3 regions of the Rhizobium sp. 01N424 genome follow, and region 2 is predicted to be linked to each of the others. Evidence: riboswitches for the same ligand, from Rfam matches in the RefSeq annotation. Region 2 holds a riboswitch; each other region holds the start of a gene.
What was found. Region 2 has a riboswitch for thiamine pyrophosphate ahead of AC1DNK_RS14000 (ABC transporter permease). Riboswitches for the same ligand answer to the same signal wherever they lie in the genome.
Positions count from the first base shown of each region.

Region 1: another riboswitch for thiamine pyrophosphate. It lies ahead of thiM (hydroxyethylthiazole kinase); the one in region 2 lies ahead of AC1DNK_RS14000 (ABC transporter permease).
Region 3: another riboswitch for thiamine pyrophosphate. It lies ahead of thiB (thiamine ABC transporter substrate binding subunit); the one in region 2 lies ahead of AC1DNK_RS14000 (ABC transporter permease).

Region 1 is NZ_JBFTRK010000009.1:135,876-145,942, reverse strand. It holds gene AC1DNK_RS21615 (extracellular solute-binding protein) at 175-1,473, shown strand; gene AC1DNK_RS21610 (carbohydrate ABC transporter permease) at 1,543-2,472, shown strand; gene AC1DNK_RS21605 (carbohydrate ABC transporter permease) at 2,469-3,311, shown strand; gene AC1DNK_RS21600 (ROK family transcriptional regulator) at 3,351-4,589, shown strand; gene AC1DNK_RS21595 (sugar phosphate isomerase/epimerase family protein) at 4,624-5,478, shown strand; gene AC1DNK_RS21590 (ABC transporter ATP-binding protein) at 5,501-6,562, shown strand; TPP riboswitch at 6,604-6,700, shown strand; gene thiM (hydroxyethylthiazole kinase) at 6,753-7,556, shown strand; gene thiE (thiamine phosphate synthase) at 7,553-8,188, shown strand; gene thiD (bifunctional hydroxymethylpyrimidine kinase/phosphomethylpyrimidine kinase) at 8,185-8,997, shown strand; gene AC1DNK_RS21570 (YdeI/OmpD-associated family protein) at 9,001-9,609, opposite strand; gene AC1DNK_RS21565 (carbohydrate ABC transporter permease) at 9,676-10,067, opposite strand, start outside.
Region 2 is NZ_JBFTRK010000004.1:275,591-285,657, reverse strand. It holds gene AC1DNK_RS14025 (amidohydrolase family protein) at 1-158, shown strand, start outside; gene minE (cell division topological specificity factor MinE) at 155-412, opposite strand; gene minD (septum site-determining protein MinD) at 409-1,224, opposite strand; gene minC (septum site-determining protein MinC) at 1,256-2,002, opposite strand; gene AC1DNK_RS14005 (ABC transporter substrate-binding protein) at 2,134-3,072, opposite strand; gene AC1DNK_RS14000 (ABC transporter permease) at 3,106-3,846, opposite strand; TPP riboswitch at 3,958-4,060, opposite strand; gene AC1DNK_RS13995 (outer membrane protein) at 4,202-4,834, shown strand; gene AC1DNK_RS13990 (hypothetical protein) at 5,016-5,261, shown strand; gene AC1DNK_RS13985 (sugar ABC transporter substrate-binding protein) at 5,336-6,265, opposite strand; gene AC1DNK_RS13980 (sterol desaturase family protein) at 6,432-7,466, opposite strand; gene AC1DNK_RS13975 (LacI family DNA-binding transcriptional regulator) at 7,612-8,622, shown strand; gene AC1DNK_RS13970 (sugar phosphate isomerase/epimerase family protein) at 8,641-9,474, shown strand; gene AC1DNK_RS13965 (Gfo/Idh/MocA family oxidoreductase) at 9,475-10,067, opposite strand, start outside.
Region 3 is NZ_JBFTRK010000003.1:191,129-201,195, reverse strand. It holds gene AC1DNK_RS11430 (MarR family winged helix-turn-helix transcriptional regulator) at 35-562, opposite strand; gene AC1DNK_RS11425 (MDR family MFS transporter) at 678-2,213, shown strand; TPP riboswitch at 2,268-2,382, shown strand; gene thiB (thiamine ABC transporter substrate binding subunit) at 2,431-3,453, shown strand; gene thiP (thiamine/thiamine pyrophosphate ABC transporter permease ThiP) at 3,453-5,090, shown strand; gene AC1DNK_RS11410 (thiamine ABC transporter ATP-binding protein) at 5,077-5,787, shown strand; gene AC1DNK_RS11405 (M48 family metalloprotease) at 6,040-7,584, shown strand; gene AC1DNK_RS11400 (RNA polymerase factor sigma-32) at 7,639-8,502, opposite strand; gene AC1DNK_RS11395 (CarD family transcriptional regulator) at 8,878-9,450, opposite strand; gene fdxA (ferredoxin FdxA) at 9,848-10,067, opposite strand, start outside.

The DNA of each region.
Region 1 (10,067 bases), on a different contig from region 2:
AAATAGCGGTTTTAACCCGCCTAGCTTGTGTTGAATGTCGCCAGCATCTCATTCCTCCCAAGTGCGGCTTGACATCAAATCAAAGTAACTTAATCTAATTAATGCAGCATGGAATTGAGGAGAGGTCAACTGACCACCAGGCTGTATCCGTTGAAAATGGGGAGGAGACCCATCATGAAGAGAGCGTTCGTCGGCGCATTGGCGCTGAGCACAATGTTATTTTCAGTGCCTGCCGCATTTGCCGAAGAACTGGCGACGAAGGACAGGATCGGCCTTGCCGATGCACCGAAGTCCCTCGTCGTTCGCCTGACAAACGACAGTCCCAACAATGCCGACGCAAAGATCGCCGAAGGCTACCAGAAGCTCTTCGTCGATTTCATCAAGAAGCATCCCGACTGGAAGCTGCAGATGCAGTTCATGTCGGCCGATATCGGCACCGAACAGGCCAAGATGCTCGAGCAGGCCAAGGCCGGAAACGCGCCGGATTGCGCCGCGGTCGATTCCTTCGTGCTCTCGCAATTCATGGTCAACCATGTGCTGGCCGACTTCACGCCATACTTCTCGAAGGAAGAAGTGGACGACCTCTTCCCCTTCATCCGCGAGGGCATCACCGACAAGGACAAGAGCGTCCGCGCCTGGTGGTGGGATACCGACTTGCGCGTGCTCTATCGCAACAAGTCGATCGTCGCCGACGCGCCCCAGACATGGGACGACCTGAAGAAGGCCGGGATCGCATCGGTTGGCGAAGGAATGGAAGGCATCCTCTTCAACGCCGGCCGTTATGAGGGCTCGACCTTCGACTGGCTCGCCAACTACTGGGCACTCGGCGGCAAGCTGGTCGACGATTCAGGCAAGCCGATCTTCGGCGAAGGTGAAAACAAGGAGAAGTTCCTCAAGGCGCTCAACTATTACAAGGACCTCGTCGATTCAGGTGCCGCACCGAAGCGCGTGACGACGATCGGTAACTATGACGACCTGAACGCCGCGGCTGCGGCCGGAACCACCGCCCTCTTCATCGGCGGCAACTGGCAATACGCGCAGCTGAAGGCCACGCTCGACGACGACGAGTTCAAGAACTGGACCTTCTCGCCGATCCCCGGCCCGACCGCCGACCAGCGCTCGACCGGCACCGGTGGCTGGACGATCGCCTCCTTCGCCAAGGACAAGGACAAGGTCGAGATGTGCGCCAACCTTGCCCGCGAGGTCTATATGGGGCCGGCAAACGCTCTGCAGCAGCAGCTTCCTACGCGCAAGTCGCTGTTCACGAAGTATGACGTCTTCTCGACCGAAGCCAACAAGACCTTCGCCGACGCCCTGGTGAACGGTCAGGCGCGGCCCGGTGCACCGATCTATCCTGAGATCTCCAACCAGATCCAGATCATGATGGGTGACGTCCTCTCCGGCACCAAGAAGCCGGAAGAAGCACTGGACGGCGCGTTCAATGCGACGATGGAGGCTTACAAGCGTCTCTAGAGATTGTGATCGTGGCGGCGCCCGGAAATGGGCGCCGCCGGCATTCCCAAACCCGGACAGAGAAGCCCAATGAGCCCTATCGCCATCGAGGCCGTCAGCCCGCCTCACAGCAGATCGTTCATGCGCCGTTTCGCCGGGGCACCCTTGCCCTGGATCATGCCCGTGATCATCGTCATCGGCATCTTCTATCTCTACCCCGTTATCGACGTATTCCGCCTGTCGTTCACCAATGCGACGCTGATCGGCGACAATCAGGATTATACGCTCGGCTCGATCTCCAATGCGCTGAGCTCGCCGCAGCTGCCTGATATCCTGTGGGCAACGCTGATCTTCGTCGGCGGCAGCGTTATCGGCCAGCAGATCCTCGGACTTGCCGTCGCGGTCGTCGTCGTTCGAGGCGAGAAGCGCGGCCTGTTCGGCACGACGATCCTGCACACCACGGCGCTTGTCGCCTGGGTGGTCCCGGGTATCGCCGGCGGCATCATCTGGCAGATGCTGTTTTCCGAAGCGCCTTATGGCGCGCTGAACAGCATCCTCAGAATGATGCACCTGCCCGCCGTCGCCTGGCTCTCGGATCCGTCGATCGCGCCCTGGTCGGCGCTGATATCCAACATCTGGCGCGGTGCGGCTTTCTCGATGGTCGTCATGTACGCGGCACTGAAGGCAATCGACCCCTCGCTCTACGAGGCGGCGGAAGTGGATGGCGCAACGGGATCGCAGCAGTTTTTCTTCGTCACCATTCCCCAGCTGCGCGCCGCGATCCTGGTCAACATGATCCTGATCACCATCATGACGCTGAACACCTTCGACGCGATCATCACGCTGACAGGTGGCGGTCCCGGCCGTGCGACGGAAGTGATCTCGCTTTACGTCTTCAACATCGTCTTCAGAAATTACGACCTGTCGGGCGGCAGCGTTCTCTCCGTGCTGATGCTGATCATCAGTCTCGGGCTCGCCTTCGTCTATGCGTCGTTCCTGCCCAAGGAGGAAGAGCAATGAGCGGGCGCACCGGCACGCGGTTCGGCGATTTTCTGAGCTATCTGTTCATGCTGGCGATGTTCGTTTTCTTCGCCGGCCCCCTCTCCTATCTGCTGTCGATGGCGATGCGCGACCGGCGCGAGATCTATCGCGGCGTCGCCCGCTACATCCCGCACAATCCGACGATGGAAAACTTCGTCGCCGTTCTCAACAACAGCTATTTCCCGCTTTATCTGTGGAACGGGCTGAAGCTGGCGGCCCTCAGCGGCCTCGGGGTGCTGATCGTGGCGCTGCCCGCGGCCTATGCCTTCTCGCGCTTCCACTTTCGCGGCAAGGGCCTGTCGATGATGGGACTGCTGCTCTTCCAGATGATCTCGCCGCTTGTGATCATGGTGCCGCTCTATCGCTACATGAACAAGCTCGGCCTGCTCGACACGCATTTTGCCGTCGTCATGGTCTATATCGCCCTCGGGGTGCCGCTGGCGACCTGGCTGTTGAAGAGCACAGTCGATAGCATCCCGCGCAGTCTCGACGAGGCCGCGATGATCGACGGCTGCAATCGCTTCTCGGTGTTCTGGCGGATCGTCCTACCGCTCTCGGCGCCGGGCATCGCCTCGGTCTTCATTATCACCGTCATTGCCGGATGGTCGCAATTCCTGGTGCCTTTTCTGCTCCTGACCCAAAACAATCTGATGCCGATCGGCGTCGGTATCTTTAACTTCCGCGGCATGCAGACCGACTCGTCGATCCAGCTACTTGCCGCCGCCTGCCTGATTTCCGTCGTACCGGCGATCGTGGCCTTCCTGTCGCTCCAGAGACTGATCCTCGGCGCGATGACCAGCGGCGCAGTCAAGGGATGAGGCCGGTCTGATGCCGATGGAAGATGAAGGATCGCGACCATGAACCAGACCGCGGGCGTCAAGCTCTCCCCCGATCTCAGCGGGGCCAATGTCGAAGATGCAGGCGAGCATAACCGCGCCGTCGTGCTGCGCTGCATCCACCGGCAGGCGCCGATTTCCCGCGCCGAGATCGCCAGGCAGACCGGCTTCACCAAGCCGGCCATCGCCCGCATCGTCGACCGGCTTCTCGATGAAGGACTGATCATCGAGGCGCGGCGCCGCCACGGTTTGCGCGGACAGCCCGCCATCGAGCTCGAGATCAATCCGGACGCGTTCTTCGCCATCGGCATCAATATCGACCGCGATCATCTCACCATCCTTGCCGTCGACGCGGTTGGCAATGTGCGTGCCCGCGTGCATCACGAAAAGCGCTACATCCTGCCCGCCGAATTCATGCAGCTGTCGGCCGACGCCATCTCGCATTTTCAGCGCAGCCGCCTGATCGACGACGCTCATCTCGCCGGTATCGGGCTCGCCATGCCCGATTGGCTCGGTGAGATTTCGTTTCCAGGCAAGCCGGCCGACTATTCGGAATGGCTGGAATTCGACGTGCGCGCGGCGATCGAAGGGCTGACGCAGCACCCCGTCTTCATCGAGAACGAAACCAATGCCGCGGCACTGGCCGAACTCGACTATGGGCTCGGCGCTGAAAGCCGCAGCTTCCTCTACATCGCCATCAATGCCTGCCCCGGCGGCGGCCTGGTGCTGGATGGCAATGGCCACCGCGGCGCCATGGGCCTCAGCGGCGAAATCGGCTGGCTGCCGATTGCCGACGGCAAGGACGAGCGGGCGCAGAAGGTGCGACTGCTCGGCGAGATCTTTTCGCTGTTCTGCCTCTACGAGTTCCTCGCGGAACACGGCATCAAGGTCAGCGTACCGCAGGATCTGCTGACGCTCGATACGCGCGGCAAGCGGCTGGTCTCGCAATGGCTGCGGGAGATGAGCGCCCATTTGGCCGTCGCTGTCCGGCATATCGGCATGATCATCGATCCCGACGCCATCCTGGTCGGCGGGCGGCTGCCGATCCGCATGATCGACGAGCTGCTGCGCTATGTGCACGAGCATCTCGATGCGGCCGACGCCGCCCTGCCGTCGCTTCACCGCGCCTCGCTCGGCGACGATGCTTCGGCGATCGGTGCTGCGGCCATGCCAATGGCGGCAGCGCTGATGCTGGCGTCGTCAGATGAGGTTCAACGCACCCGTTCACCCCTGAAATACATGGATCGCCTGAACAACTAGAACAGCCGCCGCGGCGGCGCCTGGGAGGATTTTGATGAAGATCGGTTTCTATACGTCGACGTTCAACGACCGGCCGCTGGAAGAAGTGGTCGATTTCGCGGCCTCCGCCGGTTTCGATGCCATCGAGATCGATGTCGGCGGGCATATAAAGACGCCCGACAAGGTCCGCTCTGCCGTGGTGCTGGCCCGCGAGCGCGGCCTCTTCGTCTCCTCCATCACCTATTTCGGCAACCAGCTCGACGCCGACAATGCCAAGCGCAAGGATCTGCGCTCGCGCACCTCGGAGTTCGCCCAGGCGATCGGCGAGGTGGGCGTACCGATCTTTGTGATCTTCCCGGGACGAAACGATGAAGCCAGCGACGAGGCCAATTACGACGACTTCGCAGCCTATACCAACGGCCTGATCGCCGAGACGGCGGCAAGCGGACTCATCTTTGCGATCGAAAACTGGCCGGGACCGAAGGACAATTTCGTCGGCACGACGCCGAAGGGCTACGAGGAGCTGTTCAAGCGCATTCCAGACCGCCGCTTCGGGCTGGAATTCGACCCCTCGCACTTCCTGCGCATCGGCGTAGATCCCTATCAGGCGCTCGAGGACGTCAAGGACCGCATTGCCATCCTCCATGCCAAGGACACCGCGATCGATCCCGCCGTACAGCAGGCCGTCGGCTATCACGGCAAGGGCTGGTGGCAATACAAGCTGCCCGGCCTCGGCCTTCTCGACTGGACGAAATTCCTGCGCCAGGCCGTGAGCTACGGTTTCGACGGCACGATCTCGATCGAGCATGAGGATGCCGCCTACGGCTGGCCGGGCAAGGACCTGGAGGCCCGCAAGGAGGGCGAGCGCGTTGGGCTCAGCTATCTCAGAAACACCTTGAACAAGCTCTGATCGCAGCCTGGGGAGGACGATAATGGCTCATGTTTCAGTCAATAATGCACGCAAGGACTACGGCGCGTTCAAGGCCATCAAGGGCGTCTCCGTCGATATCCGCGACGGCGAATTCGTCGTCCTCGTCGGCCCGTCCGGCTGCGGGAAGTCGACGCTGCTCAGGATGATCGCCGGGCTCGAAGGCATCACCGGGGGTGAAATCCAGATCGGCAAGCACATCGTCAACGAGCTTGCACCAAAGGACCGGGACATCGCCATGGTGTTCCAGAACTATGCGCTTTATCCACATATGACCGTCGCCAAAAACATGGGCTTCTCGCTGCGGCTGAAGCGCATGCCGCGCGAAGAGATCGACAAGCGTGTCGGCAATGCCGCCAAGATCCTCGGGCTGGAGAGCCTGCTGGAGCGCTACCCGAAACAGCTCTCCGGCGGCCAGCGCCAGCGCGTTGCCATGGGCCGGGCAATCGTCCGCGACCCGGCCGTCTTCCTGTTCGACGAACCGCTCTCCAATCTCGACGCCAAGCTGCGCGTCCAGATGCGCTCGGAGATCAAGGAGCTGCACCAGCGGCTGCAGACGACGACGATCTACGTCACCCACGACCAGATCGAGGCCATGACGATGGCCGACAAGATCGTCGTCATGAAGGACGGCCGGATCGAGCAGTCCGGTTCTCCGCTCGATCTCTACGACCGGCCCAATAATCTGTTCGTCGCGGGCTTCATCGGCTCGCCCGCCATGAACTTCATCAAGGGCAGCATGACGGATGTGGGTTTCCGCACCGAAGACGGCATCATCCTCCCAAGCGACCGCCGTCCGGGCGATGCGGTAACCTACGGCATCCGCCCCGAACATCTCCGGCTCGACCCCGGTGGCATCGAGATCACCACTGTCGTCGTTGAGCCGACGGGATCGGAAACGCTCGTCATCGCCAGACTGGGTACACAGACGATCAGCTGCGTCTTCCGCGAGCGGATCAGGGCGGCGCCCGGCGACATCTTGAAGGTTGCGCCCATTCATGATGCCGTTCATCTTTTCGATGAAGGCGAGCAGCGTATCGTCAGCGGCGAGGCCCGGCTCAACTGATAGGGAGTGACAAGCCGACGATAATTTGCGAAGACGGCTGTGTTGAGAGACAGGGGCGTTCGCCGAAAGGCGGGCTGAGAAGTACCCTTCGAACCTGAACCAGATAATGCTGGCGGAGGGAGTCGCTCGAGGCCCTCCGCAGCGATTGCCCGGCCTCCCGCGTCTTGCCCCGCTCCAAAAGGGACGCAAGATGACGACTTCGAGATCACCCGGACAATTGCTGACCGCGCTGCGCGCCGCGCCGCCACTCGTCCACTGCATCACCAACTACGTCGCGATGAACATTGCTGCCAATGTCGTGCTGGCGGCGGGCGCCTCGCCTGCCATGGTGCATGCAGAGGAGGAAGCCGGTGAGTTCGCGGCGATATCAGGGGCGCTGACGATCAACATCGGCACGCTGTCGCCCGCCTGGGTCAGTGGCATGAAGCAGGCAGCGAAGGCGGCTGCCCGCAACGGCAAGCCCTGGGTTCTTGATCCGGTCGCCCACTACGCCACTGGTTTCCGCCGCGAAACGACGGCCGCACTCCTGGACCTCAACCCAACGATCATCCGCGGCAACGCTTCGGAGATCATCGCGCTTGCCGGCAGCGAAAGCCGTGGCCAGGGCGTCGACAGCCGCGACCCCGTCGAGCAGGCCGAAGGTGCGGCGCGCAGCATTGCCGCGCAGTATGGCGCAGTCGTTGCGGTCACCGGTTCGGTCGATTTCGTTACCGATGGGACGCGTGCTGTCAGGATCGCCGGCGGCTCGGCCCTCATGCCGCAGATCACCGCGCTCGGCTGCTCGCTGACCTGCCTGACCGGCGCCTTTGCCGCGATTGCGCCCGAGGAGACTTTCGATGCGACGGTCGCAGCGCTGGCAATGTTTGCCGTCGCCGGCGAACAGGCGGCGCTGGAAGCGAAAGGCCCCGGCTCCTTCTCCTGGCGTTTCCTTGATGCGCTCGCGGCAATCGACGGTCCGGGCCTCGATCAGGCGGCAAGGATCAGCGTGGCGTGAAGACCTTCGACCTCTCCCTCTATCTCGTCCTCGATCCGGATCTCTGTGCCGGATACGGGCTTGTCGAAACCGCGCGTGCCGCCGTTGCCGGCGGGGCGACCATCGTGCAACTGCGCGACAAGACGGCGGACACCCGGCAAATGATCGAAACCGGCCGGGCTTTGCAGCATGTGCTCACGGGCAGCAACGCGCTGCTCATTGTCAACGACGATGTCGAGGCGGCGATCGCGCTCGGTGCCGACGGATTGCATATCGGCCAAGATGATCTCGGCGCGATTGAAGCTCGCCGGAAGATCGGGCCGGGCATGATCCTCGGCTTGTCGGTCGAGACGGCGGCGCTTGCCGCCGCGGTGGATCCCGCCATCGTCGATTATGCCGGAATCGGCCCGGTCTTTGCCACCGCGACGAAGCCTGACCATAAGCAACCGATCGGCCTTGCAGGTCTGGCCGATCTCGTTCGCGCCTGCCCGGTTCGCTCCGTAGCGATCGGCGGCCTGAAGGCCGAGCATGTCGGTCCGGTGCTTGCCACCGGCGCCGAGGGCCTTGCGATCGTCTCGGCGATCTGCGGCCAGCCCGATCCGAAGGCGGCGACCGCAGCCATCGCAGCCAGCATCAGAAAGGCACGCTCATGATCCGTAACGTCCTCTCGATTGCCGGGTCCGACCCTTCGGGCGGCGCCGGTATCCAGGCCGACCTTAAAGCTTTCTCTGCACGCGGAACCTACGGCATGGCCGTCCTGACGGCGCTGACGGCGCAGAACACGACCGGCGTTTCCGCCGTGCAGACGGTCTCTCCGGACTTTGTCGCCGAGCAGATCCGCATGGTTTTCGCCGATGTGCGCGTCGATGCGGTGAAGATCGGCATGATCGCCAATGCCGCGATTGCCGAGGCGGTCGCCGATGCCCTGAAGCCGCATCGCGGCATCCCCATCGTGCTCGATCCCGTCATGATCGCCAAGGGCGGCGCCACCCTCCTCGACATTGCTGCGATCGGCGCGCTAACCACGCGTCTCCTGCCGCTCGCAACGATGCTGACCCCGAACTTACCGGAGGCGGCCGCGCTGCTGGGCGAGCAACATGCGGAAACCCGGAATGAGATGCAGGATCAGGCGCGCAGACTGCTGGCGCTGGGTGCCAAGATGGTGCTGCTCAAGGGCGGGCATCTCGGTGGCGCCGACAGCCCCGATGTCCTGGCGAGCGCTGACCACATCACCTGGTTCGAGGCGCCGCGGATTGCGACGAGGAATACCCATGGCACAGGCTGCACGCTGTCGAGCGCACTTGCCGCAGAGCTCGCCAAAGGCGAGTCGCCCGAGGCTGCGGTCGGCATTGCCAAACGATACCTCGCTGATGCGGTCGCGGCAGCCGGTGAACTGACCGTCGGTTCCGGCCACGGCCCTGTGCAGCACTTTCATGCGCTCTGGGACGGGGCCAAGTTCTGAGACTCAGCCCTTAGGCTTCATGTTCTGCGGATAGATCGTTTCGCCTTTCGCCAGCATCTCGACGAAAGCGGCGATCTTTCGCTCCCGGCCCGCAGGCGTCTTCATATTGTGTATGCGGAAGGCGAGCGCGAAACGGTTCTGCTCGCTAAGGACAGCAAGCATCTCGCTTGCCTTCGGCTCGGCATCGATCGCCGCCTGCAGATCGTCGGGGATCTTCATGTTCTTGCCGCTGCCATAGGCACGGTCCCAGCGGCCGTCGGCCTTGGCGGCCTCGACCTCGCGCAGACCGTGACCGGTCATCCGGCCTTCACTGATCAGTCGTGCGACATTGTCGACGTTGATCTGGCTCCATGTGCCGTTCTTCGTACGCCGGGTGTAGCGCTGCAAATAGCTCTTCTCATCGAGGCTTTTGCGCACCGCATCGATCCAGCCCCAGCAGAGCACGGCATCGATCGCCTCGACGGGCGTGATCGATGGCAGGCCCGAGGCCACCTTGAAGATGCGGATCCAGACTTCGCTTTCTTGATCGTGATGCTTCGAAAGCCAGTCGTAGAATTCCCCGGCATTGCTGAATTCATGCACCCTGTCCGGATCGACGACGATCGGAGCCATTCGCTTTATCCCCCGTGAAGCCTGCGCCCGGCCATGGTAGCGGCCGCGGCGCAAACTTCAACTCGCTCAGGACTTGACCGCACCCGCCGTCAAACCGGCAATGATGTGCTTCTGGGCAAGGAAGAAGACGATGATGGTCGGCATGATCGTCAGCGTGATGAAGGCCAGCACCAGCTGCCATTCGGTGCCGAATTCGCCGCGATAGACCATGATGCCGAGCGGCCAGGGATATTTCGATTCCGAATTCAGCATGATCAGCGGCAGGATATAGCTGTTCCAGCTGCCGACGAAGGAGATGATGCTGACCGTGGCGATGATCGGCCGAGATAGCGGCAGCGAGATGTACCAGAAGAAGCGCAGATAGCCGCAGCCATCGACGAAGGCGGCCTGGAACAATTCTTCCGGAAGGTTGCGAAAATAGTTCCTGAACAAGAGAATGCTCATACCAAGGCCAAAGG
Region 2 (10,067 bases):
ATGAGCAGCCGATCGAGATCGGCTCGCCTGCCGATATCATCCTGATCGATTCCATCGACAGGGAACAGGCGATCCGCGAAAACGCCCGCGTCATCTTTGGATGCAAACGCGGGCGCAGGACTTTCGAGGCACCAAGGCCGAGCATCTTGCGGGCTTAAGCCGCCTGCGCTGCCTTCGCCGGAATTTCGACGTCGATCTCCAGCACCGAGACATGCTCGCCGCGGTCGATCTTCACCTGCAGCCGGTCGCCGTCGATTTCCACATGCCTGGCGATCACGGCGAGGATTTCCTCGCGCAGGATCGAGACCAGGTCGGCCCCGGGTGTGATGCGCTCATGGGCGAGCAGAAGCTGCAGCCGCTCGCGGGCAACAGGCGCGGACTTTTTCTTCTGGAAGAAGTTGAACACGTTCATGCTGCCCTCCGTCCGAAGATCTTGCCGAACAGGCCGCGCTTCTCGCCAGGTACCGTAACCGGCACCACTTCGCCTGCCAGGCGGCGGGCGGCTTCGAAATAGGCCTTGGCCGGCGCCGTGTTCTGATCGGCAAGCGTCACCGGCGCACCGATATTGGAAGCACGCAGGACGTCCATGCTCTCCGGAATGATGCCGAGCAGCGGAATCGAGAGGATTTCCAGCACGTCATCGACCTTCAGCATGTCGCCACGCTCGGCGCGGGTCACGTCGTAGCGGGTCAGCAGCAGGTGCTTTTCGATCCGCTCGCCGTTTTCGGCTTTCGCCGTCTTGGAGTCGAGCAGGCCGATGATGCGGTCGGAGTCGCGAACCGAGGAGACCTCGGGGTTGGTGACGACGACGGCGATATCGGCATGGCGCATGGCGAGCGTGGCGCCGCGTTCGATGCCGGCCGGGCTATCGCAGATGATCCAGTCGAAGTTGCGCTTCAGATCGTTGATCACCTGCTCGACACCCTCGGCGGTCAGGCAATCCTTGTCGCGCGTCTGCGAGGCCGGCAGCAGGAACAGCGTTTCCAGCCGCTTGTCGCGGATCAGCGCCTGCGAGAGCTTGGCATCGCCCTGGATGACGTTGACCAGATCGTAGACGACCCGGCGTTCGGCACCCATGACGAGATCGAGATTGCGCAGGCCGACGTCGAAATCGACGACGACGACCTTTTCGTTGCGCTGCGCCAGAGCGGCGCCGAGTGCGGCCGTAGAGGTCGTCTTGCCAACGCCACCCTTACCCGAGGTAACAACTATGACTTTACCCATATCCCCTCTCCTGTCCTAAACCATTCGTCCGTTAAATCAGCCGCGATGCAAGGATCGCGTCGTTTTCGAGCCAGAGCTGCGCAGGCTGGCCGCGCAGTTCGGCAGGCAGATCGTCTGCCGTCTTGTAGATGCCGTCGATCGCCAGCAATTCCGCTTCCAGCTTTCGGCAGAAAATCCGGGCCGACGAGTTGCCGACCGAACCTGCCAGCGCCCGGCCGCGAAGCGCGCCGTAGATATGGATGGAGCCGCCGGCGATAATCTCGGCGCCCGAAGCGACCGATCCGATGATCGTCACGTCGCCTTCCGGGAAGATGATCGACTGGCCCGAGCGCACCGGCTCGTGCAGAACCATCGATGACAACGTGGCGCGTGTTACCTGAACGGGCGCGGTGGCCTGCACCTGCGCCTCGGCCTTCGGCGCCGGCTCCTTCGCCTGCGGCACGTCGGCGACGTCGACATCGGGTGCCGGGCGACCGCCGCTCATGCCCGGCGGCATGGTGGCGTCGAGCTGCGATGGCCGCGCTCCTTCGATGCCCATGATCCGGACGCCGCGTTCGCCAAGCGAAGCGATCATCGACTTCAGCTGAGCCCGGTCCGCCTGGAGATCGGCGACATCGAGGACAACCGGCCTTCCCAGGAAAAAGCCTGCCGAACGCTTGGCCAGATCGTCGAGCCGGACCAGCCATTCATCGAAGGGCAGATCGGGCGTCAAAACGACCGCCAGGAACGAACGGCCTTTGATACGGATGGAGCGCGCGTCGGTTAACACATTAGCAATCTTGGTTAATTTTTGATTGCTTCGGTGTAGCTGCTTCGTGGTTAACAAATAGTTAACGCGCGGCCCCGGCCGCAACGTTCAGTTAACGGCCGGGGACATTTGCACGGCGCCGTGGCAGGGCCGCCACAGGGCTATTTTACCTCGACGGCAAGGTCCTCGACATCGGGTGCGGTCTTCACCAGACCCATCTCCTGCATGAAGGCCCCGAACCGCTGGTAGCGGGCGGTATCGAGCGCCGCGGGACGCTTGGCGAAACGCGGCAGCGTATCGAAGAAGGCCGTGCGGTTCAGTTCGTCGTCGAGAGCAGGATAGGCCTTGACGAACAGCTGCCAGGCTTCCTCGGGATGATTGGTGATGAAGATCGAGGCCTGTTCGACGGCCGCGAGGAAACGTGGCAGCCGCGGATCGGCGATCGAATCGCGATGGGTGACGAAGATCAGCTCGTCATAGGGCGGCACGCCGTTTTCTTCTGGAAAGAATGCCTTGCCCTCATGGCCTTCAAGCTTCATCTGCGTCAGCTCGAAATTGCGGAAGCCGCCGACATTGGCATCGACCTTGCCGGCGATCAGCGATGGCGACAGGGCGAAATTGACGTTGACCAGCTCGACGTCTTCTTTCGTGAGACCGGCGTTTTCCAGCATCCGCTTCAGCATCGCGTCTTCGAAGCCGGTGACGGAAAAGCCGACCTTCTTGCCCTTCAAATCGGCAAGACTCTTGATCGGCCCGTCCGCAAGCACGGTGACGGTGTTGAGCGGCGTCTCGACCAGCGTGCCGACGCGCACCAGCGGCAATCCGGCTTCGTGGTCGAGGTAGAGGTTGGGCTGGTAATGGATGCCAATATCAGCCTGCTTGGCGGAAATCAGACGCGGCACCGCCGAGGGATCGGCCGGCGGGATGAGCTCGACATCCAGCCCTTGCGCTGCAAACAGGCCCTTCTGCCCGGCGATGACAAGCGGTGCGTGGTCGGGGTTGACGAACCATTCCAGCATCACTGTCAGCTTGTCATTGGCAAGCGACGGCGAAGCGAGCGCCACAAGGGCAAGGAAGGTGGCGGATATCAGACGCAGCATGTTGGCTCCATGAATGTGCAGTTTGAAAATCGTTCAGCGCGTGGTTGCCCATGGTGTCCAGCCGGAGGTGAGCCTGTCGACCACCACCCGGCAGATCAGCGTCATCGCTGCCAGCACTGCCATGGCGGCAAAGACCATGTCGGTCTGCATGCGCGCATTGGCCTGGACCATGACGAAGCCGAGGCCTGCCGACGCGCCGACCCATTCGCCGATCACGGCGCCGAGCGGCGCCAGCGGGGCGGCGATCCTCAAGCCTGAAACGAGGGCGGGAACCGCAAGCGGCATCCGGATGCGGACCAGCGTCTGCCAGTGGCTGGCATTTGTCAGCGACACGGCATCGAGGATATCGCGCTCGGTCCGGCGCAGCCCGTCGGCGAAAGCCGAAGCGACGGGAAAGAAGATGATGATCGTTGCCATGGCGACCTTGGAGGCCATGCCGAAGCCGAGCCAAATGACCAGGATCGGCGCCAGCACAAAGACCGGGAAGGCCTGCAGGATCAGCACCAGCGGCCAGACCAGCGCACCGGCGGCCGGAAAGGCCGACAGCACGAAGGCCGCCGCCGCACCCGAGATTGCTCCGCAGAGGAATCCCAGCACGATTTCGAGCGCCGTCGTCAGGCTCTGCTCCAGCAGGAACAGCGGCTGCCGCACAAAGACCGAAGCGACCGAAAGCGGCGAAGGCAGGATGAAATGCGCCGGCGCAAACAGCCAGATGACCGCCTGCCAGATCGCAAGCAGCAAGACTGCACCATAGAGAGCGTTGAGAGGGCGCATCCTTCAGGTGTCAGTGGAAACTGAGGAGCGTGAGCGCGGCAGAACAGACATGGCGAAGCGACCTCCAGACGGCAATGGAGATCCAGGCAAAGCGAAGACGAAGGGAGATACCGGGGCATCTTGTTCCGTTCCTACGCCGGCATGACCCGGATCAGGTTCAAGGGTCCAGCTCAGCGCCATCTCAGCATCGTCAGATGCTCCCCTCGGAATGGGCGGGAAACTGTCGCGTTTTCAAAGGACTGTCAATGGTGGATCCGCCGCCTGCGCAGCGCGCAGGCATTTGTGATCGAAAGGGCTAGAGACTTTTGGCCCGGGGCTACCTATCTAACAGTCATGCAATTTAGGGAGACCGAATATGAAATTCGCTATTCTCACCGTTCTTGCTGCTTCGCTGGCGGGAATATCAGCCCAGGCCGCGGACCTGACACCACCGCCTGCGCCGGTCGAACCGGAGGCGATAACGCCGGTTTTCACCTGGTCTGGCCCGTATATCGGTGCCGAGGGTGGCTATAGCTGGACGACATTCGATCCTGACGGTGCATCCAATGTCGACGCCAACGGCGGGATCCTGGGCGGCTTTGCCGGCTACAACTACCAGTTCGACAATAACTGGGTGATCGGCGTCGAAGGCGATGTCCTCCATAACTGGAACGAAGAGGACACGGCCTTTGGCTCCGTCGAGACGACATGGCAGGGTTCGGTCCGCGCCCGCGTCGGCTATGCCTTCGACAACGCCCTGCTCTACGGAACGGCCGGCTGGGCGATCGCGCGGGCAGAAGGTCATCCGACCGGGGCTTCCGATGTGTCCGACACGCTGAACGGCTGGACGATCGGCGCCGGTATCGACTACGCCTTCACCCAGAACATCTTTGCCCGCGGCGAATATCGCTATACCGACTACGGCAGCGGCAACTTCGGCGGTGCGGCGGGCGGTGATTTCGATCTGAACCAGAACACGATCATGATCGGCGTCGGCGTCAAGTTCTGAGGGGATGGTATGAAATGCGCGATCGCGGACGGCACGCCTTCACCCGGCGTGACGCGAAGCTAGCCGTTTTCCAAAAGTCCCCCCCTACGTGTTCCAACATCCCCGTGGAAAACCGGAACACCGTGTTGCACTAAATTAGGACTTCGACAAAAGTCATTCCTCATGATGAGGAATGCTCACAATGCTGTCGGGTCTCGGGACAATCACCATTACGGACGAGAATTACAGCGAGCACGTGGCCTTCGAACTTGGTGAGCGTGACGGCCTGCTGTTTGGCGGCGAGGAGATTCTGCGGCGGGCGCAGCGCGCCAAGAAAGTATTTCTCTTCCTGCTGACATCGCGGCGCGAGTTGCGCATCCGCATTGCCAATGTCGAGCATTCCTGCGCCAATTTCGTCGTCATCAGCGAACCGCTTCCTGCCACCTGAGAGCGCGGGAAAAGGCCACGAGCGGGTCAGCGCTGCGTGGCCTTCATGACGCTGCCCGTGAGGCGAGCCGCGCCTCAGTTCAGATGTTCGAAATCAGCCATGTTCTTCTCCGTCACCAGCTGGAACGGGATCCAGACCTCGCGGTCGATTTTTTCACCCTTGATCGCCTTCAAAGCCGCATCGATCGAACCCTTGCCCTGACCCTTCGCATCCTGGAAGACCGTGACCTTCAGGTCGCCCGCCTTCATCGCCTGCAGGGCTTCCGGCGTGGCGTCGATACCGGCGACGATGATCTTGTCCGTGGATGCGCCACCATTCTTCAATGCGGAGATGGCGCCGAGTGCCATCTCGTCGTTGTTGGCAAGAACGGCATCGAACTCCAAGCCCGATGTCAGCCAGTTGGAGACCAGATCGGCGCCGTTGACGCGGCTCCAGTTACCGACCTGCTCCTGAGCGACCTTCAGGCCGCTGCATTCGGGCGTCGCGATGACGTCATGGACGTCCTGAGTGCGTTGACGCGCGGCCTGGCTCGTCAGGTCGCCGATCATGACGACGACATTGCCCTTGCCGCCCAGAATGCGACAGACTTCCTTGGTCTGCAGCGTGCCGGATTCGGCCTCGTTGGAACCAACGAAAGCCTGCTGCTTGCCGAGCGTCGAAAGATCGGTCGGCTGAACGTTGACATAGATCAGCGGGATGCCGGCATCCTCGGCGACCTTGCTGAGAGCCGGCGTGCCATCTGAATCGACGGGATCGACGATGATGGCCGAGACGCCGCCGGCAGCGAAATTCTTGACCTGGTCGAGCTGCTTGTTGACGTCCGTCGTCGCATCCTCGATCTGCAGCTCGACACCGACGGACTTGGCATAATCCTGCATGCCGTTGACGATCAGCGTCTGAAAATTGTTGGTGAGCGTCCCCATCGAAACACCGATGCGATCGGCCGCGTGCGCCTGCATAGCAAGCACCAGGGCAACCGCGCTGGTGGTCAGCAATTTCAGCATGTTCTCTCCTCCCAGAGATAAGGCGGCGCCAGCCGGCCGCACGAAAACGTTAGCCGGGGAAGATCGCGCAGTCCGTGGAAAAATTGATGAAAATCCCTCATTTGCAGGGATCCGGACAGCAAAAAGGCCCGGCGGAGAAGCCGGGCCTGCGGGTTGCTTGGGAAGATCAGCCAGCCTGCCGTTCGCGGCGCGCCTTCTTTTCGGCCCGGCGTCTGGCCTGCTCCATGAACCGCTTGTCCATGCGCTCCTGCGCTTCGGATGAACCGTCGTGGAAAGTGCCGAACCACTTGTCGAGCGGGATCACGCCATCGGCGTAGTTGCACTCGAAATACTTGTGGTGAAGGTAGTGGTCGTAGCTGTGCGTATCGATGGCGCTTTCCTCGCCGACGACGATCTTGTCGAAACCGGCATGGCCGGGCGCCGGTGCGAGGCCGGCATGCGCCAGATGGAAGATCGCATGAACCGGGTTCGACGGAACGATCCAATGGATCAGCACGCCGGAGAAATACAGCAGGTGCTCGATCGGGTGCATGGCAAGACCTGACCAGGGGCCGGGATTGACGTTGTTATGATGCAGCTTGTGGACGGCATGATAGAGCGGCGGCCAGTGGATCAGCCGGTGGACCAGATAGAAATGCAGGTCGCGGAATGTAGGGATCAAGAGCATCACCACGGCGTAGTAAACCGGATGCTCGGCGAATGAGACATAGGGAATGATGCCATTGGCGAAGGCCCACAGCGTCAGCACCTCGAAAGCCGTCCAGAGCGGCACGGCGCTGGCGAAAGTCCAGATGACATTATCGACCGTCTGATTGCCGAACAGGAAGGCGTCGTTGCCGACGGAGGGCCATTTGGCATTGAATTTGAAGCTCGTCCCCTGCTTCTTCTGCATGTAGAGGCGCAGGTGGAACGCGCCGAAGAAGACGAAGACGATTGCGGCGTTGCGCACCAGCAGATAGGCAATCCAGCCGATCGAGAAGGTCTTTGCGGTCTCGAGCGACGGCGTTGCATAGAGCCAGAGCAGCGTGCCGATCGCCGCATAGAGCACGTTCCACGGCATCAGGTAGCCCGGATAGCCGAACACCCATTTCAGGAAACGGAGCGGCTGCACCGGCCAGATGAAGACTGGCGGATACTGAATAAGCTTGGAAGGCGCCCAGTCGCCACGTTTGTTGCGCTTTCCGTAAAGTGTGTCGTCCATCTGATATCCTCCAACTCGTGCCGGAAAATTACCGCAGCAACAGTGCCGTTTCCCATCGCTGTCTTGATGTGTTTTGATCAACTGAGCGATTTCGCCAGAGGCGCTGCAATGCTTGACTGTCGAGCGGAGTTTTGGGGAGGTTTTGATGAAAAAGACGACACTGCAGGATGTCGCCACAGAGGCCCGGCTTGGCATCGCCACCGTCGAGCGCGTCATCAACGGCCGCGGCGGCGTCACCGAGAAGACGGCAGAAAAGGTGATCCGTGCGGCCAAGAAACTTGGCTACGGCGAGCGCTCGACGGAAACGCATCGCGGCGCCATCCGCATCGAGGTCATTCTGGTGCGCCCTGAAACCAGCTTCTTCGCCCGGTTGAACCAGGCCTTCGAGCGCATTGCCGCCTCGCTTGACCGCGCCGTCATCCTGCACCGCACCTTCATCAAGGAAAGCGATCCGATCGGCATGGCCCATCACATCGCCAATCCGAGCTTCCGCCGCTCCGGGCTGATCATCTGCGCGCAGGACCACCCGAAGGTCATCGAGAGCCTGCGGCGGGTGCGTGCCGCGGGCGTCGAGGTTGCCCAGGTCGTCACCCGCTGCGACGACCCCGAGGTCCCCTATCTTGGCATCGACAATTATGCCGCCGGGCGCAGCGCCGCCTATTACATGTCCGGCATGCTGGCGGCCCGGCGCGGAAACTTCGCCGCGATCTGTCATAGCGGCGCCTATTCGAACCACCGCCAGCGCATCCAGGGCTTTTCCGATTACGTCACCGAGAAGGGCGCCAATGGCCACGCGGTATCGCTGGTGATGATGGGACGCGACGATGATCTGCAATGCGCGGAACTGCTCGGCGAGGCGCTGCGCCGCGATCCTGAAATCATCGGCGTCTATTCGGCCGGCGGCGGCGACGAAGGTGTCGCCATCGTCCTGCAGCAATGGGCCAGGCAGCGTGATATCTTCTGGGTCGGTCATGAGCTCACCGAGAAGAAGAAGCGCTATCTGGAAACCGGCCTGCTGGATATCTGTCTCGACCAGGCGCCCGAAGTGCAGGCGCGGCGCTCCGTCGATCTCATCCTGCGCAAGCTCGACATCATCCGCACCGAGGTCATCACCGATCCGGTGCGCTTCATGACGGTCAGTGCCCAGAACCTCTAACCAACGACGAGGCCACCGATGCAATCCCTCACCGTCTTCCAATCCCTGTGGGCCATGGAGCTTCGAAGCGCACTCACCCCGGAGCGCCCGCTCGAGGAGAATATCGACCTGATATCCGAGGCCGGTTTCGACGGCGTGAGCGCCCACTGGTATGACCGCACCTATGTCCGGCCACTTGCCGCTTTGCTGAAGGACCACGGCTTGAAGGCGGAGGGGCAATGCTTTCCGAAGACGATCGACGAGCTGAAACCGGCGCTGGAAAATGCCGCAGAATTTGATGTCTCGCATCTTTGCCTGCAGCCGGACGTCCGGCTGCGCCGGATCGAGGATTGCCTGCCGCTGCTGGAGGGCTGGCATCGGCTTTCCGAGGAGGCTGGCATTCCGGTCTTTATCGAGACGCATCGCGACCGGATGACCACCGACCTGTTCTTCACCCTCGACCTGATGGACCGGCTTCCGGATCTGAAACTGCTCGGCGATCTCTCGCATTTTCTTGTTGGCCGCGAGTTCGCCTGGCCGGTCTCCGATGAGAACCACGAACTGATGCAGCGCGTTCTCGACAGCTCCTGGGCCTTTCATGGCCGCGTTGCCTCGCGCGAGCAGGTGCAGATCGAGATCTCCTTCCCGCATCACCGGCCGTGGGTCGATCTGTTCATGGGCTGGTGGGATTACGGTTTCCGCAGCTGGCGGCAGCGGGCAGGCGCCAACGACGCCCTCGCCTTCACCTGCGAGCTCGGCCCGAAACCCTATGCCATCACCGGCCGCGACGGCGAAGACAGCACCGACCGCTGGCAGGAGGCGCTGCTTCTGAAGGACGAGATCCGGGCGCTCTGGGCCCGGACTGCCGCGTAATCAGTAGAAATCGGGTTTTTCGGGTCGCGGGACCGCCACCCGCTCGCCCGATTTCCATGCCTGAAGACAGGCCTTGGTGACCTGCATCGCCATGAAGCCGTCCCAGGCGCTGGCGCCGGTCGGCTGCCCGGTGAGTATCCCGGACGTCCAGGCTTCCAGCTGTGCTCGGTAGGCCTGCCGGAACCTCGGCCGCCAATCAGGCGGGGTCCGGAAACCGTCATGGCCCTTTGCACGAAGCGTCGTATGCGGCGACGGATCCAGCGATACCGTTCCGTCCTCGCAGACGAGCTCGGCGCGGACGTCATATCCGTATTGGGCGTCGGTGAAGACCTCGATGTCGATCACGACGCCAGATGCCGTCTGCAACAGGATGAATTGCGGCTGGCGGTTCGGCGCATTCCGCGTCGGCGGCGGGCTGGTGACGAAGGCCGAGGCAATCTCTTCGTCCAGCAGGAAGCGGGCAATATCGAATTCGTGGCCTGCAGAATTGGCAATCACCAGATCCGAGGTCAGATAATCGGGCGCCACCGCGTTGCGGTGGATGCAGTGGAGAAACAGCGCATGGCCGAGTTCGCCCGATTGCAGCGTATGCT
Region 3 (10,067 bases), on a different contig from region 2:
GCGCAAAGCAGGGGTCGAGGGAAAGGGGCGGGGCTTAACCGGGCGTGCCCTTATCGCGCCGTTCGAAGGCTTTTTCATAACCGTCGATAAAGCGCTCATAGAGTGCTGCGAAGGCATCGACGTCCGTCTCGCTCCAGCCGTCGAGGATTTCTGTGATCAACGACAGCTTCTGCGCCCGGATTTCCGACAGCAGCCGCTGGCCGATCGGCGTCATCACCACGACGATGCGCCGCGCATCGGCTTGCGATGCTTCGCGGCGAAGAATGTTGCGGCTGACCATGTCGGCCACCACGCGGCTGGCGCGAGACGGATCGATCCGCAGCATTTCTGCAATCATCCCGACCGTCACTTCATCGGCCGGCTGCGCACGGCGCACGGCGTCAAGAACATCGAGATGCGAGAGCTCGAGATCCGGCGCGACGCTCTGGATTGCCAGACGCCCGATCAGCCGGCGCCCTGTCATCAGCTTCATCCGGGTCATGCTCTGGCCGATGCTGGAAACGCTTTCGTTCTCCAGTGACAGCGGATCAAGCTCGTGAATGCGGGCGGGTTTCTCGTTCATGCGCCGAGCATAACAGAAGGCTTGCGCGAAGGAAATATGCCTGCGTCATTCTGGTGTCATTGACATTTATATGCTTTTGTCACATAAATTGGCGATCAAGATTGGAACTGTCTTCATGGATATGCAGCTTGCCTCCCAGCCGCTCGTGACGGATCCCCGCCGCAGGCTTATTCTCTTCCTGTTTCTGATGACCGCGATGTTCATGGCAACGCTGGACAATCAGATCGTCTCGACGGCGCTGCCGACCATCGTCGGCGAATTCGGCCACCTCGAACGCTTCGGCTGGATCGGCTCCGCCTATCTGCTGTCGCTGAGCGCCGTTATGCCCGTCTATGGCAAGCTCGGTGACCTCTTTGGCCGCAAATACGTGATGATGACCGCAATCGCCATCTTCACCGTCGGCTCCGCCGTTTGTGGTCTCGCCGTCTCGATGAACACGCTGATCGCCGCCCGCGTGCTCCAGGGCCTCGGCGGCGGTGGCATCATGGTATCGATCTTTGCCGTCAATGCCGATCTCTTCGAGCCGCGCGAACGAGCCCGCTACCAGAGCTATTCCAGCCTGGTTCTGATGGCCTCGAGCGCCATCGGCCCCGTTCTCGGCGGCATGATGAGCGATCTCTTCGGCTGGCGCTCGATCTTCCTCGTCAACGTGCCGATCGGTTTCATTGTCTTGATCGGCCTCGCGCTGATGCTGCCCTATCGCAAGCCGCACCGCCGCCCGAAGATCGATTATGCCGGCGCCCTTCTGCTCGCGATGACGACGACGAGCATCGTGCTGATGGCCGACGGCAGCGAACTGTTCGGCTCGATCCTGGCGCCGCAGAGCCTGGGGATCATCGGTATCGGCGCGCTTTGCGCCATCGCCTGGGTCTTCGTCGAGCGCCGCGCCGCCGAACCGATCGTGCCGCTGTCGCTGTTCCGCAACCCGACCTTCCCGCTTCTCCTGATCATGTCGATCACCGGCGGCGGCATCGCGATCGGCATGGCAAACTACTTCGCGCTGTTCCTGCAGACGACGACGGGCCTGTCGCCCTCGCATGCCGGCCTGCTCTTCGTCATGTTGACCGGCGGCCTCGTCTGCGGTTCGCTCTTTGCCGGGCGCATGATCTCGCGCACCGGACGCTACAAGCCCTTCGCCATCGCCAGCCTCTCCTGCAGCGCTGTGGCCTTTGCACTCCTGACGCAGGTCCATGCCGGTACGCCGCTGCCGATTATAGGCTTGCTGATGATGCTGCACGGCATCGGCATCGGTCTGTCGCAGCAGGTGCCCGTCATCGGCGTCCAGAACGCCGCTCCGGCGCGTGACGTCGGCGCCGCCACCGGTTCCGTCACGCTGTCGCGCATGGGCGGCGCCTCGATCGCCATCTCCATCTACGGCGCCATCATCGGCTCGCAGCTGGCGAAGGTCGGCATCTCCATCCCCGGCGTTACGGATATCGAGCAGCTGACGCCGAAGATGATGGCAGCCCTCCCGGAAGCCAGCCGCCAGGCTGTCGCCGATGCCTATGCCAGCGCCTTCACGCCGCTGTTCATGACCTCCTGCGCCTTTGCTCTGATTGGATTGATTGCAGCGCTTTCGCTGAAACCGGTCCAGTTGCCGCGCCACGGCGAGACCAAGAACACGGCCGCAGCCGCCGAAGCCGCCGAGTAGCGGCAAGGGCGCGCTGCGCCCTTGTCATAAAGCCTGCATCACTATACATCTGCCAACGCTCTAACGGGGTGCCCTGTATCCGCAAGGATATCTGGCTGAGAGGCTTTCAAGCCAACCCGCGGAACCTGATCCGGCTAACACCGGCGGAGGGATTAGACGCGTGACACCAGGCACCGCCCTTTTCCCCATGAAACAACTTTTTAGGAGGAGGCGCGCCATGCCCGGCCGCAAACCATTGATCGCATCATTCGCCACGGCTTTCCTTGCCGCAACCGTCACTCTGTCGCCGGCGCAGGCCGCCGACAAGACGCTGACGGTCTACACCTACGAGAGCTTCACCTCGGAATGGGGCCCCGGCCCCAAGGTCAAGGAGGCCTTCGAAAAGACCTGCGCCTGCACGGTCAATTTCGTCAGCGTCGCCGATGGCGTGGCGCTTCTCTCCCGCCTCAAGCTCGAAGGCGCCTCGACCAAAGCCGACGTCGTGCTCGGCATCGATACCAACCTGATCACCGAAGCCAAGGACACCGGCCTGTTCGACGTAAGCGGCGTCGATACCAGCGACCTCAAGGTACCGGGCGATTTCAAGGACGATGTCTTCGTTCCCTATGACTATGGCCACTTCGCCATCATCTACGACACGCAGACCATCAAGAACCCGCCGAAGAGCATGCAGGAACTGGTCGACGGCGATCCATCGCAAAAGATCGTCATCGAGGATCCGCGCACCTCGACGCCCGGCCTTGGACTGCTGCTCTGGGTAAAGTCCGTCTATGGCGACAAGGCGCCGGAGGCTTGGGCCAAGCTCAAGAACCGCATCTTGACGGTGACCCCCGGCTGGTCGGAAGCCTATGGCCTGTTCACCAAGGGCGAAGCGCCGATGGTCCTGTCCTACACGACCTCACCGGCCTATCACATGGTCGCCGAGAATACCGACCGCTACCAGGCTGCAGCCTTCTCCGAAGGTCACTACATCCAGATCGAAGTCGCAGGCCTGCTGAAAAACGCTCCCGACAAGGACCTCGCTCGTGACTTCCTGAAGTTCATGGTGACGCCGGGTTTCCAGGACACGATCCCGACCAACAATTGGATGATGCCGGTCTCGGCCACCTCCACGCCGCTGCCGGATGCCTTCGGCAAGCTGGTCAATCCGTCCAAGACCTTCCTGATGAGCCCCGATGACGTCGCCAAAAACCGCAAGACCTGGATCGACGAGTGGCTGACAGCCATGAGCATGAACTGATGCTGCAGACGGCGGCGGAACGGCGAAATGCGCTGGCGGGCGGGTCAATCGGCCTCGCCGCCATCCTGCTTTTCATCGGCATAGCCGCCATCTCGCTTGCTGCCTCCGGCGGCAGCAATGCGTTCGCCGGCATCATCTCAGATCCCTACATTCTCCGCGTCCTGCGTTTCACGCTGCTGCAGGCCGTCCTTTCGACCTTGCTCTCCGTTCTCCTGGCACTCCCGGTCGCGCGGGCACTTGCCCGCCAGCCAAACTTTCCCGGCCGTATCTGGATCATCCGGCTGATGGCCGTGCCAATGGGATTGCCCGTTCTGATCGGCGCGCTCGGGCTCATCGGCATCTGGGGACGGCAGGGCCTGCTCAATACCGCATTGCTCAAGCTCGGCCTGTCCGAACCCGTCAGCATCTACGGCCTGACCGGCATCCTGCTCGCTCACGTCTTCTTCAACTTGCCGCTCGCCTGCCGGCTGATGCTCGCCGGCCTGGAGAGGCTGCCGTCCGAATACTGGCTGATGGCAAGTAATCTCGGCATGCGCCCGCGCGCCGTCTTCCGCTTCATCGAATGGCCGGCGATCCGCGGCCTGATCCCCGGCATTTCTGGGCTGATCTTCATGCTCTGCGCCACCAGTTTCACGCTGGTGCTGACGCTTGGCGGCGGACCAGCGGCAACGACGATCGAGGTGGCGATCTACCAGTCGCTGCGTTTCGACTTCGATCCGGGCCGCGCGGTAGCTCTGTCCTTGCTGCAGATTACCCTGACCGGCCTCATCCTCGGCGCCATGTCGTTTCTCCCCGCCAGCCGTGATGAAGGGCTGACCGCCGGACGCCACTCCATGCGTTTCGATGGCAGAATGCCAATGGCAAAATTGTCGGATGGCCTGCTCCTCGTCCTCGCCACGGCTTTTCTGCTTTCGCCATTGCTTTCCGTGTTGGTGGCGGGCCTGAGAGCCGACCTCCCAAAGCTGGTCGGCGAGCCGGTCTTCTGGCAAGCCGCAGCGATGAGCTTCGGCATATCCCTTTCTGCCGCCACATTGACCCTTGTCGTATCAGCAGCCCTGATCCGCGCTCGCCAGACCATCAGTGGGGAAAGGCGCTCCGGGCGCGGCAGCCGCGCCCTCTACGCCGCGATGGGCGGAGCCTCGTCAATGGTGCTGCTGGCGCCTCCCGTAGTGCTTGCGACCGGCTGGTTCATGGCGCTCAGGCCATTCGGCGACGCCTCTGTTTTTGCGCCCGTCCTCGTCGTTCTGATCAACATGCTGATGGCTCTGCCCTTCGTCATGCGCGTGCTTGAACCGGCCTATCTCGTCCATCAGCGCCGCACCGCGCGCCTCTCGGCAAGTCTCGGGATAACCGGCGCGGCGCGGCTGCGGCTTGTCGACTGGCCGGGGCTGCGCAAGCCGTTGCTGACCGCCCTGTCTTTCGCTATGGCGCTGTCGCTCGGCGATCTCGGCGCTGTCGCCCTGTTCGGATCCGATGGCTTTGTCACGCTTCCATGGCTGGTCTACAGCCGCATGGGAAGCTACAGAACCAACGATGCCGATGGCCTTGCGCTGATCCTCGGCGTCATTTGCCTATTGCTGACGATTGCCGGAACATCCGGCCAGATGCGAGGACATGGTGCCGATGACGGCCGCTGATATCACCGTGCAGAACGTTCGCCTCACGCTCGGCAGCCACGCCTTCCATTTCGATTGCACGCTGCCCGGCGGCCAGATCATTGCCGTGACAGGCCCATCGGGCGCCGGCAAGTCGACCTTCCTCAATCTGCTGGCAGGCTTCGAGACGCCGGAGAGCGGCCGCGTTCTGCTCGCCGGACATGATGTCACCGGCAGTCACCCGGCCGAGCGGCCCGTCTCGCTGGTCTTTCAGGACAATAATCTTTTCGCCCATCTCGATATCTTCACCAATGTCGGGCTGGGCATTAATCCGGCCCTGAAGCTCACACCGGCGGACCGCAGCCACATCTCGGCGGCGCTGGCTCAGGTCGGCCTGACAGGCTTCGAAAAAAGGCTTCCTGCAACGCTTTCCGGCGGCGAAAGGCAGCGCGCTGCCTTCGCTCGCGCCCTTGTCCGCAAGCGGCCGATCCTGCTTCTCGATGAACCCTTTGCCGCCCTCGACCCCAGCCTGCGCAATGGCATGGCGGAGCTTCTGACGGCGATGCAGCGCGAGACCGGAGCGACCGTCATCATCGTTTCGCACGACCCCGATGAGGTTCGCCGCATTGCACAATATGGCGTTTTCATCGACCATGGCGCGATTGCACTCGCCGCGCCGTTGGGCGAGTATCTGGCTGATCAGAGCACGCCCGCATTGCGGCAATTTCTGCAGCGCTGACGAATATCCACGCCGCGATGGCACTTTCGCCACAATTTCATTGGAGCGAAAGAACTCCTTAACCACGCTAAGCTTGCTAAATTACAACGGCGCCATAATTACGCAGAGTCTCGCTATGCAACCGATGCGGAAATCAGCTACAGCAATGACGTCTGTTCCCCCGTTGTGCAATGCGAGAAGCGGGATGGGCGCCTGTTGAACCCCGTTGGAAGTGGCCGGATCGAACATTTGGCGAGCCGGCCGAAAAGCAAGATGACTCGGAGAGCCAGACTGGACAGCATGACGACGTGGACGAGACCCGCGCCTTCCAGGAACGTGCTATCCGCTTTGCGTCAACGGGGACGGCATGCGCTGCTTTTGACGGCAGCGGCCATGGCTCTCAACGGCTGTCAGTCGATCATCGAACAGTCCTACCAGCCGACGGTTTCCCCCTCGTCCAATCCGCAGATCGTCGATGAGGTCCAGAAGAACGACCCGCGCGCCGCGATGGGTGCCCGGGAGCATCCGCGCATCGTCGCCAGCTATGGCGGCGAATACAAGGATGCCAAGACCGAGCGGCTTGTCGCCCGCATTGCCGGCGCCCTGACGGCGGTTTCCGAAAATCCGAGCCAGTCCTACCGCATCACCATCCTGAATTCGCCGGCGATCAATGCCTTCGCGCTTCCGGGCGGCTACCTCTATGTGACCCGCGGCCTGCTGGCGCTCGCCAACGACGCTTCCGAAGTCGCTGCCGTGCTATCGCATGAGATGGGCCACGTGACCGCGAACCACGGCATCGAGCGCCAGAAGCGCGAAGAGGCGGAAGTCATTGCCAGTCGCGTGGTCGCCGAAGTCCTGTCGAGCGATATCGCCGGCAAGCAGGCTCTCGCCCGCGGCAAGCTGCGTCTCGCCGCCTTCTCCCGCCAGCAGGAACTGCAGGCCGACGTGATCGGCGTGCGCATGCTGGGTGAGGCAGGCTACGATCCCTACTCGGCGGCGCGCTTCCTCGACAGCATGGCCGCTTACAGCCGCTTCATGTCGGCCGACCCCGACGCCGACCAGAGCCTCGACTTCCTGTCGAGCCACCCGAACTCGGCACAGCGCATCGAGCTTGCGCGTGACCACGCCCGCGCCTTCGGCCAGGAAGGCAAGGTCGGCGACAAGGGCCGTGACTATTATCTCGATGGCATCGACGGCCTGCTCTACGGCGACAGCCCGGAAGAGGGCTATGTGCGCGGCCAGACCTTCCTGCATGGCGGCCTCGGCATCCGCTTCGACGTACCGCCCGATTTCACCATCGACAACAAGGTCGAAGCCGTCATGGCGACCGGCCCGGGCGATGTCGCGATCCGCTTCGACGGCGTGGCCGACAGCAACAACCAGAGCCTGACAAATTATATCTCGAGCGGCTGGGTGACAGGCCTCGACCCGTCGACCATCCAGCCGACGACAATCAACGGCATGGAAGCCGCAACCGCCCGCGCCAGCGCAGATCGCTGGGATTTCGACGTAACCGTCATCCGCAACAACCAGCAGATCTTCCGTTTCCTGACGGCCGTGCCGAAGGGCAGCACAGCGCTGCAGCAGACGGCCGACGTGCTGAGAGCGAGCTTCCGCCGCATGACGCCGGACGAGATGTCTTCGCTGAAGCCGCTGCGCATCCGCGTCGTCACTGTACGCGCCGGCGACAACATCACCACGCTCGCGGCCCGGATGATGGGCACCGATCGCAAGCTCGACCTTTTCAAGCTGATCAACGCCCTGCCGATGGGCGCGTCCGTTGCACCCGGCGACCGCGTGAAAATCATCGCCGAATAAAAAAGGCCCGGTGCGAACCGGGCCAGTCTGTGCTTCTGGGAGTAAAGACTACTTTCAGGCGTAGGCGGCCATATGCGGATCGGCGCTGACAAGCGCGCTGCGCAACTTTTCCATCGCCCGGCTCTCGATCTGGCGCACGCGTTCCTTCGAAATTCCTAGATCGGCGCCAAGCTCTTCGAGAGTCGCTCCGTCTTCGGCCAGGCGCCGTGCACTGATGATCTTCATCTCGCGCTCGTTGAGATGCGTCAGCGCCGAGGCCAGCCAGACGCGGCGGCGCTCGCCGTCGATCATGTTCGTCACCTGCTCGTCCGGCAGTGGCTCGTTGCTGACGAGGAAATCCATCTTCTCGGCGCTATCGGCGTCCCCGGAGACCGAAGGCGCCTGCAACGACGCATCGTTGCTGGAGAGCCGCGCATCCATCGTCTGGACGTCCGCAAGGCTGACGCCGAGCGCAGCAGCGATCTCCTGATGGATCGACTGTACGGTCAACTGGGTGTCGCCACGCGCCAGCTTGGCGCGCAACCGGCGAAGATTGAAGAACAGCGCCTTCTGCGCTGAGCTTGTGCCGCCGCGAACAATCGACCAGTTTCGCAGGATATAATCCTGGATGGAGGCACGGATCCACCAGCTGGCATAGGTCGAAAATCGCACTTCGCGTTCGGGCTCGAACCGCGCTGCAGCTTCAAGCAGACCGACATACCCTTCCTGGACAAGATCGCTCATCGGCAGGCCGAAATTGCGGAACTTCCCGGCCATCGAGATGACAAGACGCATATGCGCCATGGCGATCTGGTTGCGCGCGCCGCGGTCGTCATTGTCCTTCCAGCGGATCGCCAGCTGATGCTCTTCCTCGCGGGCAAGATAGGGAGCCGCCATCGCAATTTTGATCATGCGCCGGTCTGCAGACATGTTCCTCATATCGGTCTCCTAAAATCAGGCCTCGCGCCCAAACAAAAAACAACGAAGGTTCGTTTCCGGAACGTAGCCGCCCGGATCAAATTCAGCTCTCGAATGCAAAAGGCCTCTCTCCTGGACTTTTCAGGAGGAGGCCCTATCTCTTCAACAAGTACCGGTCAGACGGTCAGGCAGGATCTGATTCTTCAAGTTGCCGTTCCGGCAAAATGTGGAAGCCATGACCCACTCCTCGTCCAGCGTTCAAACCAGCGGACGAACGGTGGACTCCACCGGTTTTTTGTCCGCACTTACGAGATTTAAACGCGTCAGCGCGGAAAAAGTTCCAATAAAAAACCCGGCTCGAAGGCCGGGTTTTTTGCAAGGAAAAACAAAGTGCTATTATGCGGCTTCGTCCTGGGAGTCGTCTTCTTCGATTGCCTTGCCGCGCTTCGGACCCTTGTTGAGGTTGGTCTCGACGAGACGGACGGCTTCCGTTTCCGACATCTTGTTCACGGCAGCGATTTCGCGAGCCATACGGTCGAGGGCAGCTTCATAAAGCTGACGCTCGGAATAGGACTGCTCCGGCTGGTTTTCGGCACGATAGAGATCGCGCACGACTTCTGCGATGGAAATCAGGTCGCCGGAATTGATCTTGGCATCATATTCCTGCGCACGGCGGGACCACATGGTACGCTTGACACGAGCCTTGCCCTGCACAACCTTGAGCGCGCGCTCAACGAAGTCGGTTTCCGACAGCTTGCGCATGCCGATGCTCATCGCCTTTGCGACCGGAACCTTCAGACGCATCTTGTCCTTTTCGAAATCGATAACGAAAAGTTCGAGCTTCATGCCGGCAACTTCTTGCTCTTCGATAGCGGTGATGGTACCGACGCCATGAGCGGGGTACACGATCGATTCACCGGTCTTGAAGCCGTGGCGAGCTGCTGAAGGTTTTTTCTGCTGGGTCGTCATACTAATCAAAAACTCCCTGTTACGCTTCCGGCGGCGGCCGGAGCCGGGTCAGTCAGGCCCGGATGAGACGGTAGAATTCCCGTCGGGTGACTTCACTCTGGTCCCACCAGACATAAGCAAAGAAATTCGTGCACGCGATTAACGATCGGACAGCTCAACTCGTTGATATGTCACGGAAACCGCGTACGGATTTAATTTGCTTTCGTGATGGTTTTGGGCACGCCTCGTGCCTCAAATGGGTCAGTCTCTAGAACCTATCACAAAAATATGAGGAAATCAATAATTTGGTGCGTGTGAGTCATGCGGGCAACACATGGCTCACATATTAGTGAAGCATCACTTGAAACGTTTAAGCGCCTTCTTAACCCGATTTCAGGCGGATTTCAGCAGCTTGAACTCAATCGCCCGCGCCGGGCTTTTCGGAGAAGTACTTCTCGAATTTGCCGGTCTCGCCGTCCATTTCCTTGGCCTCGGGCATCGAGTCCTTCTTGACGGTAATATTGGGCCAGACGCTGGCATATTCAGCGTTGATCTTGAGCCATTTGTCGAGACCCGGCTCGGTATCCGGCTTGATTGCCTCGGCAGGACATTCGGGTTCGCAAACGCCGCAGTCGATG